Regions from separate parts of the Streptomyces sp. NPDC059534 genome, predicted to be linked through region 1. Evidence: riboswitches for the same ligand, from Rfam matches in the RefSeq annotation. Region 1 holds a riboswitch; the other holds the start of a gene.

Evidence for each region. A riboswitch is a leader RNA that binds a small molecule or an ion and turns the genes downstream of it on or off. The one in region 1 is predicted to bind cyclic di-AMP.
Region 2: it holds a riboswitch for cyclic di-AMP, as region 1 does, so the genes downstream of both, ACFVZH_RS23175 (C40 family peptidase) here and ACFVZH_RS27840 (M23 family metallopeptidase) in region 1, are expected to answer to the same signal.

Annotation. Positions count from the first base shown of each region.
Region 1 is NZ_JBHWAQ010000026.1:62,132-69,867, forward strand. It holds gene ACFVZH_RS27825 (DNA topoisomerase (ATP-hydrolyzing) subunit A) at 1-697, opposite strand, end outside; gene ACFVZH_RS27830 (M16 family metallopeptidase) at 885-2,225, shown strand; gene ACFVZH_RS27835 (M16 family metallopeptidase) at 2,252-3,619, shown strand; cyclic di-AMP (ydaO/yuaA leader) riboswitch at 3,819-3,984, shown strand; gene ACFVZH_RS27840 (M23 family metallopeptidase) at 3,997-4,767, shown strand; gene ACFVZH_RS27845 (GntR family transcriptional regulator) at 4,968-5,651, shown strand; gene ACFVZH_RS27850 (HPr family phosphocarrier protein) at 5,809-6,090, opposite strand; gene ACFVZH_RS27855 (GNAT family N-acetyltransferase) at 6,266-7,736, shown strand, end outside.
Region 2 is NZ_JBHWAQ010000019.1:158,129-165,864, reverse strand. It holds gene ACFVZH_RS23185 (ATP-dependent Clp protease proteolytic subunit) at 1-85, shown strand, start outside; gene ACFVZH_RS23180 (hypothetical protein) at 93-398, shown strand; cyclic di-AMP (ydaO/yuaA leader) riboswitch at 713-919, shown strand; gene ACFVZH_RS23175 (C40 family peptidase) at 923-1,399, shown strand; gene ACFVZH_RS23170 (ATP-binding protein) at 1,519-1,956, opposite strand; gene ACFVZH_RS23165 (8-amino-7-oxononanoate synthase) at 2,122-3,300, opposite strand; gene bioB (biotin synthase BioB) at 3,444-4,706, shown strand; gene ACFVZH_RS23155 (adenosylmethionine--8-amino-7-oxononanoate transaminase) at 4,699-5,979, shown strand; gene bioD (dethiobiotin synthase) at 6,063-6,779, shown strand; gene ACFVZH_RS23145 (VOC family protein) at 6,823-7,167, shown strand; gene ACFVZH_RS23140 (class I SAM-dependent methyltransferase) at 7,178-7,736, shown strand, end outside.

The DNA of each region.
Region 1 (7,736 bases):
CGCCGGTGGGCAGGTCGGGGCCGGGCACGAACCGCATGAGGGTCTCGAGGTCGGCGCTCGGGTGGCGGATCAGGTGCCGGGCGGCCGCGATCACCTCGCCGAGGTTGTGCGGCGGCATGTTGGTCGCCATGCCGACCGCGATGCCGGACGCGCCGTTGACCAGGAGGTTCGGGTAGGCGGCGGGGAGCGCGACCGGCTCCTGCTCCTGACCGTCGTAGTTCGGCGTGAAATCGACCGTGTCCTCGTCGATGGACTCGGTCATGAGCAGCGCGGCCGGGGCCATCCGCGACTCGGTGTACCGCATGGCGGCCGGCGGGTCGTCGTTGCCGAGGGAACCGAAGTTGCCGTGGCCGTCGACGAGGGGCAGTCGCATGGAGAACGGCTGTGCCATGCGGACCATGGCGTCGTAGATCGACGCGTCGCCGTGCGGGTGCAGCTTGCCCATCACCTCGCCGACGACGCGGGCGCACTTGACGAACCCTCGGTCGGGGCGGAGCCCCATCTCGCCCATCTGGTAGACGATGCGGCGCTGTACGGGCTTCATGCCGTCGCGGGCGTCGGGAAGCGCGCGCGAGTAGATGACCGAGTACGCGTACTCGAGGAAGGAGCCCTGCATCTCGTCGACGACGTCGATGTCGAGGATTCGCTCCTCGAACGCGTCGTCCGGCGGCGGTGTCTTCGTGCTGCGGCGGGCCATCGCGGCTGCGGCTCCTTCACCAACAAGGTTGATCTGACGCGGACCATTGTGGACCGTGCCACCGACAACGCCGACCGCGACCCGGAAGAGGGACATCAGGACCGGGCGGGAACTTCGCCAGGTGTCGGCGCGCTTGCATACAGTGGCAGGACTTTTTCACATCGCGATCGAAGGGACGTACATGCCCATGGGTCACACGGCCACGGCCGAGGCCGGCTCCGGCGGCCTGACAGCGACCGAGCACCGGTTGGCGAACGGCCTGCGTGTGGTGCTGTCGGAGGACCACCTGACCCCGGTCGCGGCGGTCTGCCTCTGGTACGACGTCGGCTCGCGCCACGAGGTCGAGGGCCGCACGGGCCTCGCCCATCTCTTCGAGCACCTGATGTTCCAGGGCTCGAAGCAGGTCCACGGGAACGGTCACTTCGAGCTGGTGCAGGGTGCGGGCGGCTCGCTCAACGGCACGACGAGCTTCGAGCGGACCAACTACTTCGAGACCATGCCCACGCACCAGCTGGAGCTCGCGCTCTGGCTGGAGGCCGACCGCATGGGCTCGCTGCTCGCCGCCCTGGACGACGAGTCCATGGAGAACCAGCGGGACGTCGTCAAGAACGAGCGCCGCCAGCGGTACGACAACGTGCCGTACGGCACGGCCTTCGAGAAGCTCACCGCGCTGGCCTACCCGGCGGGCCACCCGTACCACCACACGCCGATCGGCTCCATGGCCGACCTGGACGCGGCGACGCTGGAGGACGCGCGGAACTTCTTCCGCACGTACTACGCGCCGAACAACGCGGTGCTGTCCGTCGTGGGTGACATCGACCCGGTGCAGACCCTCGCCTGGATCGAGAAGTACTTCGGCTCCATCCCCCAGCACGACGGCAAGCGGCCCCCGCGCGACGGCTCCCTTCCGGAGGTCATCGGCGAGCAGCTGCGCGAGGTCGTCGAGGAGGAGGTACCGGCCCGGGCGCTGATGGCCGCCTACCGGCTGCCGCACGACGGCACGCGCAAGTGCGACGCCGCCGACCTGGCCCTGACGGTCCTGGGCGGTGGCGAGTCCTCCCGCCTGCACAACCGGCTGGTCCGCCGCGACCGCACGGCCGTGGCGGCCGGCTTCGGCCTGCTGCGGCTGGCCGGCGCGCCCTCGCTCGGCTGGCTGGACGTGAAGACCTCCGGTGGCGTCGAGGTCCCGCAGATCGAGGCGGCCGTCGACGAGGAGCTCGCCCGGTTCGCCGCGGAGGGCCCCACGTCCGAGGAGATGGAGCGCGCGCAGGCCCAGTTGGAGCGCGAGTGGCTGGACCGGCTCGGCACCGTCGCGGGCCGTGCCGACGAACTGTGCCGGTTCGCCGTGCTGTTCGGCGACCCGCAGCTGGCCCTGACGGCCGTGGACCGGGTCCTGGCCGTCACGGCCGAGGAGGTGCAGGCGGTCGCCGCGGCCCGGCTGCGTCCCGACAACCGCGCGGTGCTGGTCTACGAGCCGGTGACCGCCGACGAGAGCGACAGCGACGAGGAAGAGGGGGCGGACCAGTGACCGACGCTGCCGCGTCTTTGACGAGCATGGACTTCCACCCGCAGCCGGAGCCGGGGGTCGCCAGGCCCTGGGCGTTCCCCGCCCCGGACCGGGGGAAGCTGGACAACGGACTGACGCTGCTGACCAGTCACCGCCCCGGCCAGCAGGTCGTGGCCGTGGAGATCTTCCTGCCGGCCCCGCTGGACGCCGAGCCCGCCGGGCTCGACGGCGTCGCCACCATCATGGCCCGCGCGCTCTCGGAGGGCACGGACCGGCGCAGCGCCGAGGAGTTCGCGGCCGAGCTGGAGCGGTGCGGCGCCACGCTCGACGCGCACGCCGACCACCCGGGCGTACGGGTCTCCCTGGAGGTTCCCGTCTCCCGGCTGCCCAAGGCGCTCGGGCTGCTCTCCGAGGCGCTGATCGCGCCGGCGTTCCTGGACACCGAGATCGAGCGCCTGGTGCGCAACCGTCTCGACGAGATCCCGCACGAGACGGCCAACCCGAGCCGCCGCGCCGCCAAGCAGCTCTCCAAGGAGCTCTTCCCGGCCGAGTCCCGGATGTCCCGGCCGCGCCAGGGAACCGAGGAGACCGTCGCCGCGATCGACGCGGCCGCCGTCCGCGCCTTCTACGAGGCGTACGTCCGGCCCGGCACCGCCACCGCCGTGGTCGTCGGCGACCTGACCGGGGTCGACCTCGACAAGGTCCTCGCGGACACGCTGGGCGCCTGGACCGGTGAGCCGGCCGAGCCGCTCCCCATGCCGTCGATCACCGCCGACGACACCGGACGGGTCGTCATCGTGGACCGTCCCGGCGCCGTCCAGACCCAGCTGCTCATCGGCCGGGTCGGTCCCGACCGGCACGACGTCGTCTGGCCGGCCCAGGTCCTCGGCACGTACTGCCTCGGCGGCACCCTCACCTCGCGGCTCGACCGGGTCCTGCGCGAGGAGAAGGGCTACACGTACGGTGTGCGGGCCTTCGGCCAGGTCCTCCGCTCGGACGCCGGGGGGAACGGCGCCGCGATGCTCGCCATCAGCGGCTCCATCGACACCCCCAACACCGGTCCGGCGCTCGAGGACCTGTGGCAGGTGCTGCGCACCCTCGCCGCCGAGGGGCTCACGGACGCCGAGCGCGAGACCGCCGTGCAGAACCTGGTGGGGGTCGCGCCGCTCAAGTACGAGACGGCCGCCTCCGTCGCCGGGACGCTCGCCGACCAGGTCGAGCAGCACCTTCCGGACGACTTCCAGGCGCAGTTGTACGCGCGTCTCGCCGAGACCGGCACGGTGGAGGCGACCGCTGCCGTGGTCAGCGCCTTCCCCGTGGACCGGCTCGTCACGGTGCTCGTGGGTGACGCGGCGCAGATCGCGGAGCCGGTGCGGGCGCTCGGCATCGGTGAAGTGACCGTCGTGACCGGCTGATTCCGGCCCCGACGTGGCAACGGGAGGACCCCGGCGGTGTGTTCGCCGGGATCCTCCCCTTTGTCCGTATTGAGGGTAAAGGTTGGCGTATGCCCTGTGGCATGTCTTACAAAAAGCGTGTCTGGTTGGTGATTGAAAGACGATCCGCATAGCGTCGGTGCGGCTGTTCGTCAGTTGCACGTGCCGCAGCCGCGGCATCGGACAGTCATCGCCGAGTCCCCGTCAGGCGCGAGCCTGGGGAGCCGGGGACCCATATGAAGTCCCTGGGGTGAATCGGACGCCTTCGTCTCGTACGGAGGGGCCCGTAGGAGACCTTCCTGCTCCGAACCCGTCAGCTAACCCGGTAGGCGAGAAGGAAGGAAAGGACCAGCCTCTACATGGCGTTCACCCGTGCCACCGGGAAGCATCGTGCTCCGAGCCGGATGGCGCGCCGCGGCGTGGGCATCGCCGGCGTCGCGACCCTCGCCACCACCGGCGTCATCGGAACCCTCGCTTCCCCGGCGCTCGCCGCCGACACGGACAACCGCTCCGCCGAGGACACCGGCCTCACCCAGGTGATCACCGAGGACTCCCTCGCGGACCGGCTCAACGCGCAGGCCGCCGCCCAGGAGCGGGAGGCGTTCGAGGCCGTCGCCAAGGCGAAGGCCCAGGCCGAGGCGAAGCGCAAGGCCGAGGCCCGCGCCAAGGAGATCCGACTGGAGCGGGAGCGCGCCGCCCGCGAGGCCGAGCGCCGCCGCCTGAACTCCTTCCAGCTCCCCGTCGCCGGCTCGTACGTCTCCACCGGGTACAAGACCGGCGGGTCGCTCTGGTCCTCCGGCAGCCACTCGGGCGTCGACTTCCACGCCGCCTACGGCACCCAGGTCGTCTCCGTCGGCTCCGGCACCGTCGTCGAGGCTGGCTGGGGCGGCGCGTACGGCAGCAACATCGTCATCCGGATGAACGACGGCACGTTCACCCAGTACGGGCACCTCTCCTCCATCGGGGTCCACGTCGGCCAGACCGTCGAGCCCGGCGAGCAGATCGGCGTCTCCGGCTCGTCCGGCAACTCCACCGGCCCGCACCTCCACTTCGAGGCGCGCACCACCGCGGAGTACGGCTCCGACATCAACCCGGTCGCGTACCTCCGCGCCCGCGGCGTCGCGGTCTGACCGCAGCCCGCCGCACCTCGCGTCGCAAAAGCCCCGGCTCGTACTGAGCCGGGGCTTTTCGCTGACCCGCCGGCGGCCGAGTAACATCATGGATTTCCCTGGGGCATCGGAAATTCCGGCGCGCTGCAATAGAGTCGAAGATCAGGCGCAGAACAGGCGCCGCTCGAATTGTCTCGCGCGGACCAAGGCGGAGGTCGGACATGCGCATTCCCGCGCACTCGGTATGCACGGCGATCCGGGACGACATCGTCTCCGGTGTCTACGAGCGGGGCAGCCGGCTGACCGAGGAACAGCTCGCCCGCCGGTACGGGGTCTCCCGCGTCCCGGTCCGTGAGGCCCTGCGCACCCTGGAGTCCGAGGGCTTCGTCGTCACCCGCCGGCACGCGGGCGCGCATGTCGCCGAGCCCACGGAGCAGGAGGCGGCCGACCTCCTCGACATGCGGTCGCTGCTGGAACCGCTGGGGGCCGCCCGGGCCGCGCAACGGCGCACCGACGCCCACCTCAAGGTGCTGCGCGGCCTAGTCAGGCTGGGGCAGGAGCGCGCCCGGCGGGGCCAGGGCGAGGATCTGCGCTCGCTGGGCGGCTGGTTCCACGAGACGCTCGCGCAGGCTTCCGGCAGCCCGGCCCTGACGGCGCTGCTCACCCAGCTGCGCCACAAGATCGCGTGGATGTACACGGTGGACCAGCCCGCCCAGCCGGTGGAGGTCTGGGCCGAGCACGGCGCGATCGTGGACGCGGTGGCGCGCGGTGACGCCGAGCGGGCCAGGGGGCTGACCGCGCTGCACGCGGAGCGCACGCTGCCGCTGCACCGGCTCAAAACATCGGAGCGCGGCCGTGTGAGGGTTTCGCAACATGTCGTCAACACGGCGAGCGTCCGGAATTAACGCGGCCGCCGTATACAAAGAAGAGGAATTCGGCGGACGCTGTTCGTGCTGCCCGGAAACAGGCTTTCGCGGAAATGCGAAAGCCGTGACCGCCTCGATTTGGGCAGTCACGGCTTTTCGGTGTGCGGAATCCGATCGGAATCCGTACGGGCGTGGATCAGACGGTCTCGGGGAGCTCGTCCAGGCCCTCGGCGACCAGCTTCGCGAGACGGTCCAGGGCGACCTCGGCACCGTCGGCGTCGGAGGCCAGGACGATCTCCTCGCCGCCCTGCGCGCCCAGACCGAGCACCGCGAGCATGGACGCGGCGTTCACCGGGGAGCCGTCGGTCTTGGCGATCGTCACCGGAACGCCGGAAGCCGTGGCGGCACGGACGAAGATGGACGCGGGGCGGGCGTGCAGGCCCTCGGCCCAGCCGACGTTGACGCGGCGCTCAGCCATGGTGTTGCCCTTCAAGTCTCAAGCGGGTTGTCTAGACCAGTCTCTCATGTGCTGCGTGGTGCTCGCGCCGACCTTCGGCCCGGATCGGACCGCCCTTCGGCCCTCCCTACCTTGCACGGCGCGCACCCGCCGCGCGAGCGATGCCACGGTCGTGTCGCGGCCGTAGGCTGACCCCATGCAGAGCGCGTCGGAGCAGTCGGAAGCGGCGGATCGACCGGCCCCGCCGGCACCACCGGAGCACGCCTACCCCGACCACTGGGAAGCGGACGTGGTCCTCCGCGACGGCGGCACCGCGCGCATCAGGCCCATCACCGCGGACGACGCCGACCGGCTCGTAAGCTTCTACGAGCAGGTTTCGGACGAGTCGAAGTACTACCGCTTCTTCGCCCCCTACCCGCGCCTCTCGGCCAAGGACGTCCACCGCTTCACCCACCACGACTTCGTGGACCGGGTGGGACTCGCGGCGACCGTGGGCGGCGAGTTCATCGCCACCGTCCGCTACGACCGCATCGACGCCCGGGGGCTGCCCGCCTCCTCGCCGGCCGACGAGGCCGAGGTCGCCTTCCTCGTCCAGGACGCCCACCAGGGCCGGGGCGTCGCCTCCGCCCTCCTCGAACACATCGCGGCCGTGGCGCGCGAGCGGGACATCCGGCGCTTCGCCGCGGAGGTGCTCCCCGCCAACAACAAGATGATCAAGGTGTTCACGGACGCCGGCTACACCCAGAAGCGCAGCTTCGAGGACGGCTCCGTACGGCTCCACCTCGACCTCGAACCCACCGACCGCTCCCTCGCCGTCCAGCGCGCGCGGGAGCAGCGCGCCGAGGCGCGCTCCGTGCAGCGGCTCCTCACCCCGCGCTCCGTCGCCGTGGTCGGCGCCGGACGCGCACCCGGCGGCGTCGGCCGGACCGTGCTCCGCAACCTGATCGGGGCCGGCTTCACCGGACGCGTGTACGCGGTGAACGCCGCGCTCGGCGGCGAGGCGGCGGAGTTCGACGGCGTCCCCGCCCACCCGTCCGTCGGCGCCATCGGGGAACCGGTGGACCTGGCGATCGTCGCCGTCCCCGCCGAACGCGTCCCGGAAGCCGTCGCCGACTGCGGCGAGCACGGCGTCCGGGGCATCGTCGTGCTCTCCGCCGGATACGCGGAGAGCGGGGCCGAGGGCCGGGAACGGCAGCGCCGGCTCGTCCGGCAGGCCCGCTCGTACGGAATGCGGATCATCGGCCCGAACGCCTTCGGCATCATCAACACCACCGCCGACGTCCGGCTCAACGCCTCCCTCGCCCCGCAGATGCCGGCCGCCGGCCGCATCGGGCTCTTCACCCAGTCCGGCGCCATCGGCATCGCCCTCCTCGCCGGGCTCCACCGGCGGGGCGCGGGCCTCTCCTCCTTCATCTCGGCCGGCAACCGCGCCGACGTCTCCGGCAACGACTTCCTCCAGCACTGGTACGACGACCCCGGCACCGACGTCGTCCTCCTCTACCTGGAGTCGATCGGCAACCCCCGCAAGTTCACCCGGCTCGCCCGCCGGACCGCCGCCGTCAAGCCGGTCGTCGTCGTCAAGGGCGCCCGGCACAGCGGCAGCGCCCCGCCCGGCCACCGGGTGCCGGTCACCCGCATCCCGCACGCCACGGTCTCCGCGCTGCTCC
Region 2 (7,736 bases), on a different contig from region 1:
GGACGCCCCGGCGGCGGTCGCGTACGGCCTGGCCGACCACGTCGTCACCAGCCGGCGGGCCTCCGCCGGCGGCGCGGCACGGTGAGGCGGCCGTGGTCCCCGAGCTGCCGCCGCTGCCCGCCCTGACGGGGGCCGAGGGCGAGTTCATCGACGCCTACCTCGAAGTCGTGGACCTCCTGGGGAAGATCAATCCATCCAGGGGATCGCATACCTATGGGGCCTTGCGGGCGGCGCAAGCCCTGGTCGGGCGCGCGGAGGCGTTGCGCGCGGCCCTGACGCTCATGCATATGCGGGGCGAGAGCGAGGTGCACGCGGACACATTGGCGCGCGCCCTGCGGGTGTTGGACGGCGAGCGCCGGGCGGACCGGGTCACCGTCCCCCACACTCGGGCGAGTTGACATTCCGGCGTGTCGTGTCGAGGGCCGGACGGCCGACGCGCGCCGCAGAATCCATAGCTCGTTCGGCGTAGTCGACGAGTCGATATTTGCAGCGGGTGAGTTGCACAACAGGTGTACGCATTTGGCGGAATCGGACGTTCCGCCGCTGGTACGGGGCTCGTCGGCCAAACCTCCAAAGATCACAAAGGCTGCCTGTCCACCTGAATGGATCAGTCGTGAGGAGCCTCACATATCGCCGTTTCAACTCGGTTTTCGCCCATGTCGTGAGTCAAGATCCCTGACGACGACAAGCCCCCGCCACCACGGCGGGGCGGTCCGGGCGGACGCCGAGTCCTGCCGCTGTCCCGGACGTCTGGTCGACAGGATTGGATCGGCAGGAGTGGAGGACCCGATTTTTACGGGGCGTACGCGCTGTTCCGGCAGCGAGGCCGTTCCTTGGGGTGAAGCCGCAGCCGCGGCCGGGCATCTTCGCCAGCCCGAACCCGACAGGTCATCCTTCGCAGGCGGCTGACGAAGGGTTGCGCATGACTGCGCAGATGCACGTCCCGTCCCTGCTGTCCCGGGCCGGAGCCGTCTCGGCTCTCACCCTCGCCGCCGTCGGCGGCACGCTGCTCGCACCAGGAGCGGCGCCGGAGGCCCAGGCAGCGACCACACACGCGAACCAGGCACTGAGCGTCGCCGCGTCCAAGAAGGGATCGCCGTACCGGTACGGAGCCACCGGCCCCACCCGGTTCGACTGCTCCGGTCTGACGCTCTACGCGTACAAGAAGGCGGGCAAGTCGCTGCCCCGCACCGCGCAGCAGCAGTACAACAGGACCCGGCACATCTCCGCGTCCAGCAGACAACAGGGGGACCTGGTCTTCTTCCACTCCGGCGGGAGGGTCTACCACGTGGGCATCTACGCCGGCGGCGGCAAGATCTGGCACTCGCCCAAGACGGGCTCCTGGGTGAAGCTCGACAGGATCTGGTCGTCCAAGGTCTACTACGGCCGCGTCCGATGACGGCCCCCGCCCGCTGACGCGGGCCCCCGGACCGGAGTGAGGTGTGGGGTGGCGCCGCCCCCTCCTCCGCCGGACAGAGCCTGGGGCTCCCCGATCCGGCCTGACCGGCAGGACACCTCCTAGCAGCTCGGAACCGGGGCCGCCGTCCACGGGAGGGTGATCCAGACCGTCTTGCCGCCCTCCGCGGTCGGGGTGACGGAGAAACGGCCGCCGGCCTCCGCCGCGAGCGAGCGGATGATGACCAGGCCGCGGCCGTTGTCCTGCTGGACCGCCGCCGGGAGGCGGCGGGGTCGGCGGGGATGGCTGTCGGTCACGCCGATGTGCAGCACCTCCTCGCGGACCAGACGGACGTCGACGGTGAACGTCGGCGACTGGCCGAAGGTGTGGAGGACGGCGTTGGTGGCCAGCTCCGAGACGATCAGGCGGATCGCGTCGGCGGCGTCCGCGGCGCCGTCGAGGCCCCAGCCGGTGAGGACGTCCGCGACGTACCGCCGGGCCGTGGGCACCGAGGCGGGATCGCTCGGCAGCGTGACGGATGCTTCCTGGTGATCTGCCATGCGACGCAGTCCCTTTCCCGCCGGGAACACCGCCCCGGATTGCACTTCGCGTCAGAGTGCCACCGATCGTGCCGCCCCGGGCGGGGTTCCACCAAGATATGTCCCCATCTGTCGCCCGAAGCGGTGAACTCTGCGGCCCGCGCACGCGCTTGGGCCGCCGTCGCGTCAGCCGACGGGCGCCGTCCGCAGGATCGTCTCCACCGCACGCTCGACCTGTGCGTCGGTCAGGTCGGCCCGGGCCGTCAGCCGCAGCCGCGAGATGCCGTCGGGCACCGAGGGCGGCCGGAAGCAGCCGACCACCAGACCCTGCTCGCGGCAGTCCGCCGCCCAGGCAAGCGCCGCCTCCGGGGAGGGAGCCCGGACCGAGACGACGGCCGCGTCGGGCCGGGCCGCGGTGAGGCCGGCCTCGGTGAGCCGCCGGTGCAGGACGGTCGCGACGGTACGGGCCCGTCCGGCGAGGCCCGGTTCCGCGGCGATCAGCCGCAGGCTCGCGAGCGCGCCGCCCGCGGCGGCGGGGGCGAGCCCGGTGTCGAAGATGAAGGTGCGGGCGGCGTTCACCAGGTGCTCGATCACTCGGGCGGGGCCGAGCACGGCGCCGCCCTGGCTGCCCAGGGACTTGGAGAGGGTGAGGGTGGCGACGACGTCCTCGTCGCCGGCGAGGCCGGCCTCGTGGACGGCTCCCCTGCCTCCGTCGCCGAGCACGCCGAAGCCGTGGGCGTCGTCCACCACCAGGCCGGCACCGTGGGCACGGCAGGCCGTGGCGAGCTCGGACAGCGGGGCCTTGTCCCCGTCGACGGAGAAGACGGAGTCGCTGACGACCAGGGCCCGGTGCCCGGGGTGCGCGTCCAGGGTCTTGCGTACGGCCTCGGGGTCGCCGTGCGGGACGACGGCCGCCTCGGCGCGGGCCAGCCGGCAGCCGTCGACGATCGACGCGTGGTTGGCGGCGTCGGAGACGATCAGGGAGTCCCGGCCGCCCAGCGCGGTGAGCGCGGCGAGGTTGGCGGTGTAGCCGGAGGAGAAGACGAGGGCGGCCTCGAAGCCGCAGAAGTCGGCGAGCTCGCGCTCCAGGCGGGTGTGCAGCCGGGTGGTCCCCGTGACGAGCCGCGAGCCGGTGGAACCGGCGCCCCAGCGCCGTGCGGCCTCGGCCGCCGCCTCGGTGACCTCCGTGCGGCGGGTGAGCCCCAGGTAGTCGTTGCTCGCCAGGTCGAGGAGGTCCGACTCGGCCGCCCGGGGCCGCAGCGTCCGGACGAGACCGGCTTCCGCCCGGCGGCGCGCCTCGGCGTCGGTCCAGTCGAACGCGGTACGGCGCGGGCCCGCGGCCCGTGCGTCGTCGGCCTGTGGCATGCGGCGATCCTTTTGTAGGCAGCGCACAGACACTAGCCGGAGGGAGCCGAGGTCGGGATGTGGTCATCCACACACCCCAATCGGGGGCGTTTGTTCGGTTCCTCCTTGGCCCGGGGGCGGGCGGTAGGCAAGGATCTCAGGTTATGGACCTGCTGAACACGCTGGTGGAGAAGGGGCTGCGGCGCGAGCTGCCGACCCGTGAAGAAGCGCTCGCCGTGCTGGCGACGTCCGACGACGAACTGCTCGATGTGGTGGCTGCGGCCGGCAAGGTGCGCCGCCAGTGGTTCGGGCGTCGGGTGAAGCTCAACTATCTGGTCAACCTGAAGTCCGGGCTGTGTCCCGAGGACTGCTCGTACTGCTCGCAGCGCCTCGGCTCGAAGGCCGAGATCCTCAAGTACACCTGGCTGAAGCCGGACGAGGCGTCCCAGGCCGCCGCGGCGGGCGTCGCGGGCGGGGCCAAGCGGGTCTGCCTGGTGGCGAGCGGCCGCGGTCCGACGGACCGCGACGTCGAGCGGGTCGGCAGGACCATCGAGGCCATCAAGGAGCAGAACGAGGGCGTCGAGGTGTGCGCCTGCCTCGGTCTGCTCTCGGACGGCCAGGCGGAGCGGCTGCGGGAGGCCGGCGCCGACGCGTACAACCACAACCTGAACACGTCCGAGGCGACGTACGAGGGCATCACCAAGACCCACACGTACGCGGACCGGGTGGACACCGTGCAGAAGGCGCACGCCGCCGGTCTGTCGGCGTGCTCCGGCCTGATCGCGGGCATGGGCGAGACCGACGAGGACCTGGTCGACGTCGTCTACGCGCTGCGCGACCTGGACTCGGACTCGGTTCCGGTCAACTTCCTCATCCCCTTCGAGGGGACCCCGCTCGCCAAGGAGTGGAACCTGACCCCGCAGCGCTGTCTGCGGATCCTGGCGATGGTCCGGTTCGTCTGCCCCGACGTCGAGGTGCGGATCGCCGGCGGCCGTGAGGTGCACCTGCGCTCGATGCAGCCGCTGGCGCTGAACATCGCGAACTCGATCTTCCTGGGCGACTACCTGACCAGCGAGGGCCAGGCCGGCCAGGCCGACCTGGACATGATCGCGGATGCCGGCTTCGAGGTGGAGGGCGCGGGGACCACCACGCTGCCCGCACACCGCGCGGACGCGCTCGCGGCGGCGGGCGGCGGCTGCGGCTCGCACGGCTCGGCGGAGGGCACCGGCTGCGGCACGCAGACGTCCGCCGAGGGCGCGGGCTGCGGCTCGCACGCCGGTGGCGGCTGCGGCCCCTGCGGCGGTCACGCGGCGGAGCCGGCCGAGGCCCCCGCGGCCGAGGCGGACACCGCTCCGAACGGCGCCCGGCCCGATCTCGTGGCGGTACGCCGCCGGGGCGCCGGCACCGACCTGGCCCCGAATGCGTAACGACGAACTCCTCGCCCTGGACCGGGCGCACGTCTGGCACCCGTACGGCCCCATGCCGGGCCGCGCGGAACCGCTGGTCGTCGCGTCCGCGTCCGGTGTGCGTCTGCGGCTCGCCGAACCCGCCGAGGGTCAGGACGAGTTGGTCGACGGCATGTCGTCGTGGTGGTCGGCGATCCACGGCTACAACCATCCCGTGCTCAACGAGGCGGTACGCGGCCAGCTCGACCGGATGAGCCACGTCATGTTCGGCGGGCTCACCCACGAGCCCGCCGTCCGGCTCGCCGCCCGGCTCGTCGAGATCACCCCCGAGCCGCTGCGGCACGTCTTCCTCAGCGACTCGGGCTCCGTCTCCGTCGAGGTGGCGGCCAAGATGTGCCTGCAGTACTGGCGCTCCCTCGGCCGTCCCGAGAAGCAGCGGCTGCTGACCTGGCGCGGCGGGTACCACGGGGACACCTGGCAGCCGATGTCGGTCTGCGACCCCCAGGGCGGGATGCACGAGCTGTGGGCGGGGGTGCTCCAGCGGCAGGTCTTCGTGGACGCGCCGCCGACCGCGTACGAGGAGTCGTACGCCGAGCTGCTGCGGACGGAGATCGGGCGCCACGCGCACGAGCTGGCCGCCGTGGTGGTGGAGCCCGTGGTGCAGGGCGCGGGCGGGATGCGTTTCCACGACCCGGCCTACCTGCGGGTGCTGCGCGAGGCGTGCGACGCGCACGACGTGCTGCTCGTCTTCGACGAGATCGCGACCGGGTTCGGGCGCACGGGCAGCCTGTTCGCCGCCGATCAGGCGGGCGTCTCCCCCGATGTGATGTGCGTGGGCAAGGCGCTGACCGGCGGTTACCTGTCGATGGCGGCGACGCTCTGCACGGGCCGCGTCGCCGACGGGATCTCGCAGGGCGAGGTGCCGATCCTGGCCCACGGGCCGACCTTCATGGGCAACCCGCTCGCCTCGGCCGTGGCCCTCGCCTCGCTCGACCTGCTGCTCTCCCAGGACTGGGAGGTCGAGGTCAAGCGGATCGAGACCGGGCTGCGGGAGGGCCTCGCGCCGGCGGCCGACCTGCCGGGCGTGCGCGAGGTACGGGTGCTCGGCGCGATCGGCGTCGTCCAGCTCGACCACGAGGTCGACATGGCGGCGGCGACGCGCGCGGCGGTCCGGGAGGGCGTGTGGCTGCGCCCGTTCCGGGACCTGATCTACACGATGCCGCCGTACGTGACCGGCGGCGACGACCTGGCCCGGATCTGCGCGGCGGTCCTCGCGGCCGCGGCGGCGGGCTGACCGGCCCGCACGGGTTGAACCGCCCGCGCGGGCCGAACGGGTTGAACGGGTTGAACGGGTTGAACGGAAGGAGCGGGGCAGCAGTGGGAATCATCGTCGTCAGCGGTACGGGGACGGAGATCGGCAAGACCGTCGTCACCGCGGCGGTCGCCGCCGTGGCCACCGCCGCGGGGCGGTCGGTCGCCGTCCTGAAACCCGCGCAGACGGGAGTCGGGCCGGACGAGCGGGGCGACGCGGACGAGGTCGTCCGGCTTTCCGGCGCCGTGACCTCGGCCGAACTGGGCCGCTTCCCGGAGCCGCTGGCCCCGGGCACGGCCGCCCTGCGGGCCGGGATGGCCCCGGTCGGGCCCCGCGAGGTCGCCGACGCCGCCCGGAAGCTGGCCGCCGATCACGACCTGGTGCTCGTGGAGGGCGCCGGCGGGCTCCTCGTCCGCTTCGACGAGGAGGGCGGCACGCTCGCCGACGTGGCCGCGCTCCTCGGCGCCCCGGTCCTCGTGGTGGTCCCGGCCGGTCTCGGGACCCTCAACACCGCCGCCCTGACGGGCGAGGCACTGCGGGCGCGCGGCATCGACCAGCTCGGCGTCGTCGTCGGCAGCTGGCCGGCCGCGCCCGACCTCGCGGCGCGCTGCAACCTCGCCGACCTGCCGCTGTCGGCGGACGCGCCCCTGCTCGGAGCGGTTCCGGAGGGCTCGGGATCGCTCGCTCCGGCGGAGTTCCGGGCGGCGGCGGGCGGTTGGCTGGCCCCGGCGCTCGGCGGCGCCTGGGACGCGGCGGCGTTCGCCGACGCGGTCGGGGTCTGAAATCCGCACGGCCCCGGCGACGGTGACTCCGTAGGCTGGGGCCATGCGCGCTCACGTTCAGGAGATCGTCTTCGACTGTGCCGGTCCGGCCGCCCTCGTCCGGTTCTGGGCCGGGCTCCTCGGGGGCGATCCGGTCGACCGGAGTGACGACTGGTCGTACGTCGATCCGCCGGAGTTCGTCCGGCTCGCCTTCCAGCGCGTGCCCGAGGGCAAGGCGGTGAAGAACCGGGTCCATCTCGACCTGGAGGTCCCGGACCCGGACCGGGCGGCCGAGGAGGCGCTTGCGGCCGGCGCGGTCAGGGTCGGCGGGCTCGTGACCGACGAGCAGGGCTCCTTCCAGGTCATGCGGGACCCGGAGGGCAACGAGTTCTGCTTCGTGACCGGGTGAGGGGCGTACGGTGACCCCGCCACGGCCCGGAACCCGGGCACCCCGCGTCCATCACCCCCTGTTCGCCCGGTTCTACGCGCGCGTGAGCGTGTCGGCCGAAGGACGCGGCGGACTCGGCGCCCTGCGCGAGGAGCTGCTCTCCGGCCTCGCCGGCCGGGTCGTCGAGATCGGGGCCGGGAACGGACTGAACTTCGCGCACTACCCTGCCGGGGTCACCGAGGTCGTGGCCGTCGAGCCCGAGCCCCGTCTGCGGCGCCTCGCCGAGGAGGCCGCGCGGCGGGCCCCCGTCCCGGTGACCGTGCTGCCCGGCACCGCGGAGGCGCTCCCGGCGGAGGACGGTTCCTTCGACGCGGCCGTCGCCTCGCTCGTCCTGTGCACGGTACGGAGCGTGCCGCAGGCCCTCGGGGAGGTGCGCCGGGTGCTGCGGCCGGGCGGCGAGCTCCGTTTCCTCGAACACGGAGCGGCCGACTCCCCCGGGCTCGCACGGGTGCAGCGGGGTCTCGACCGCACGGTGTGGCCCCTCCTCTTCGGTGGCTGCCACACCTCGCGCGCCCCGCTCGCCGAGCTCG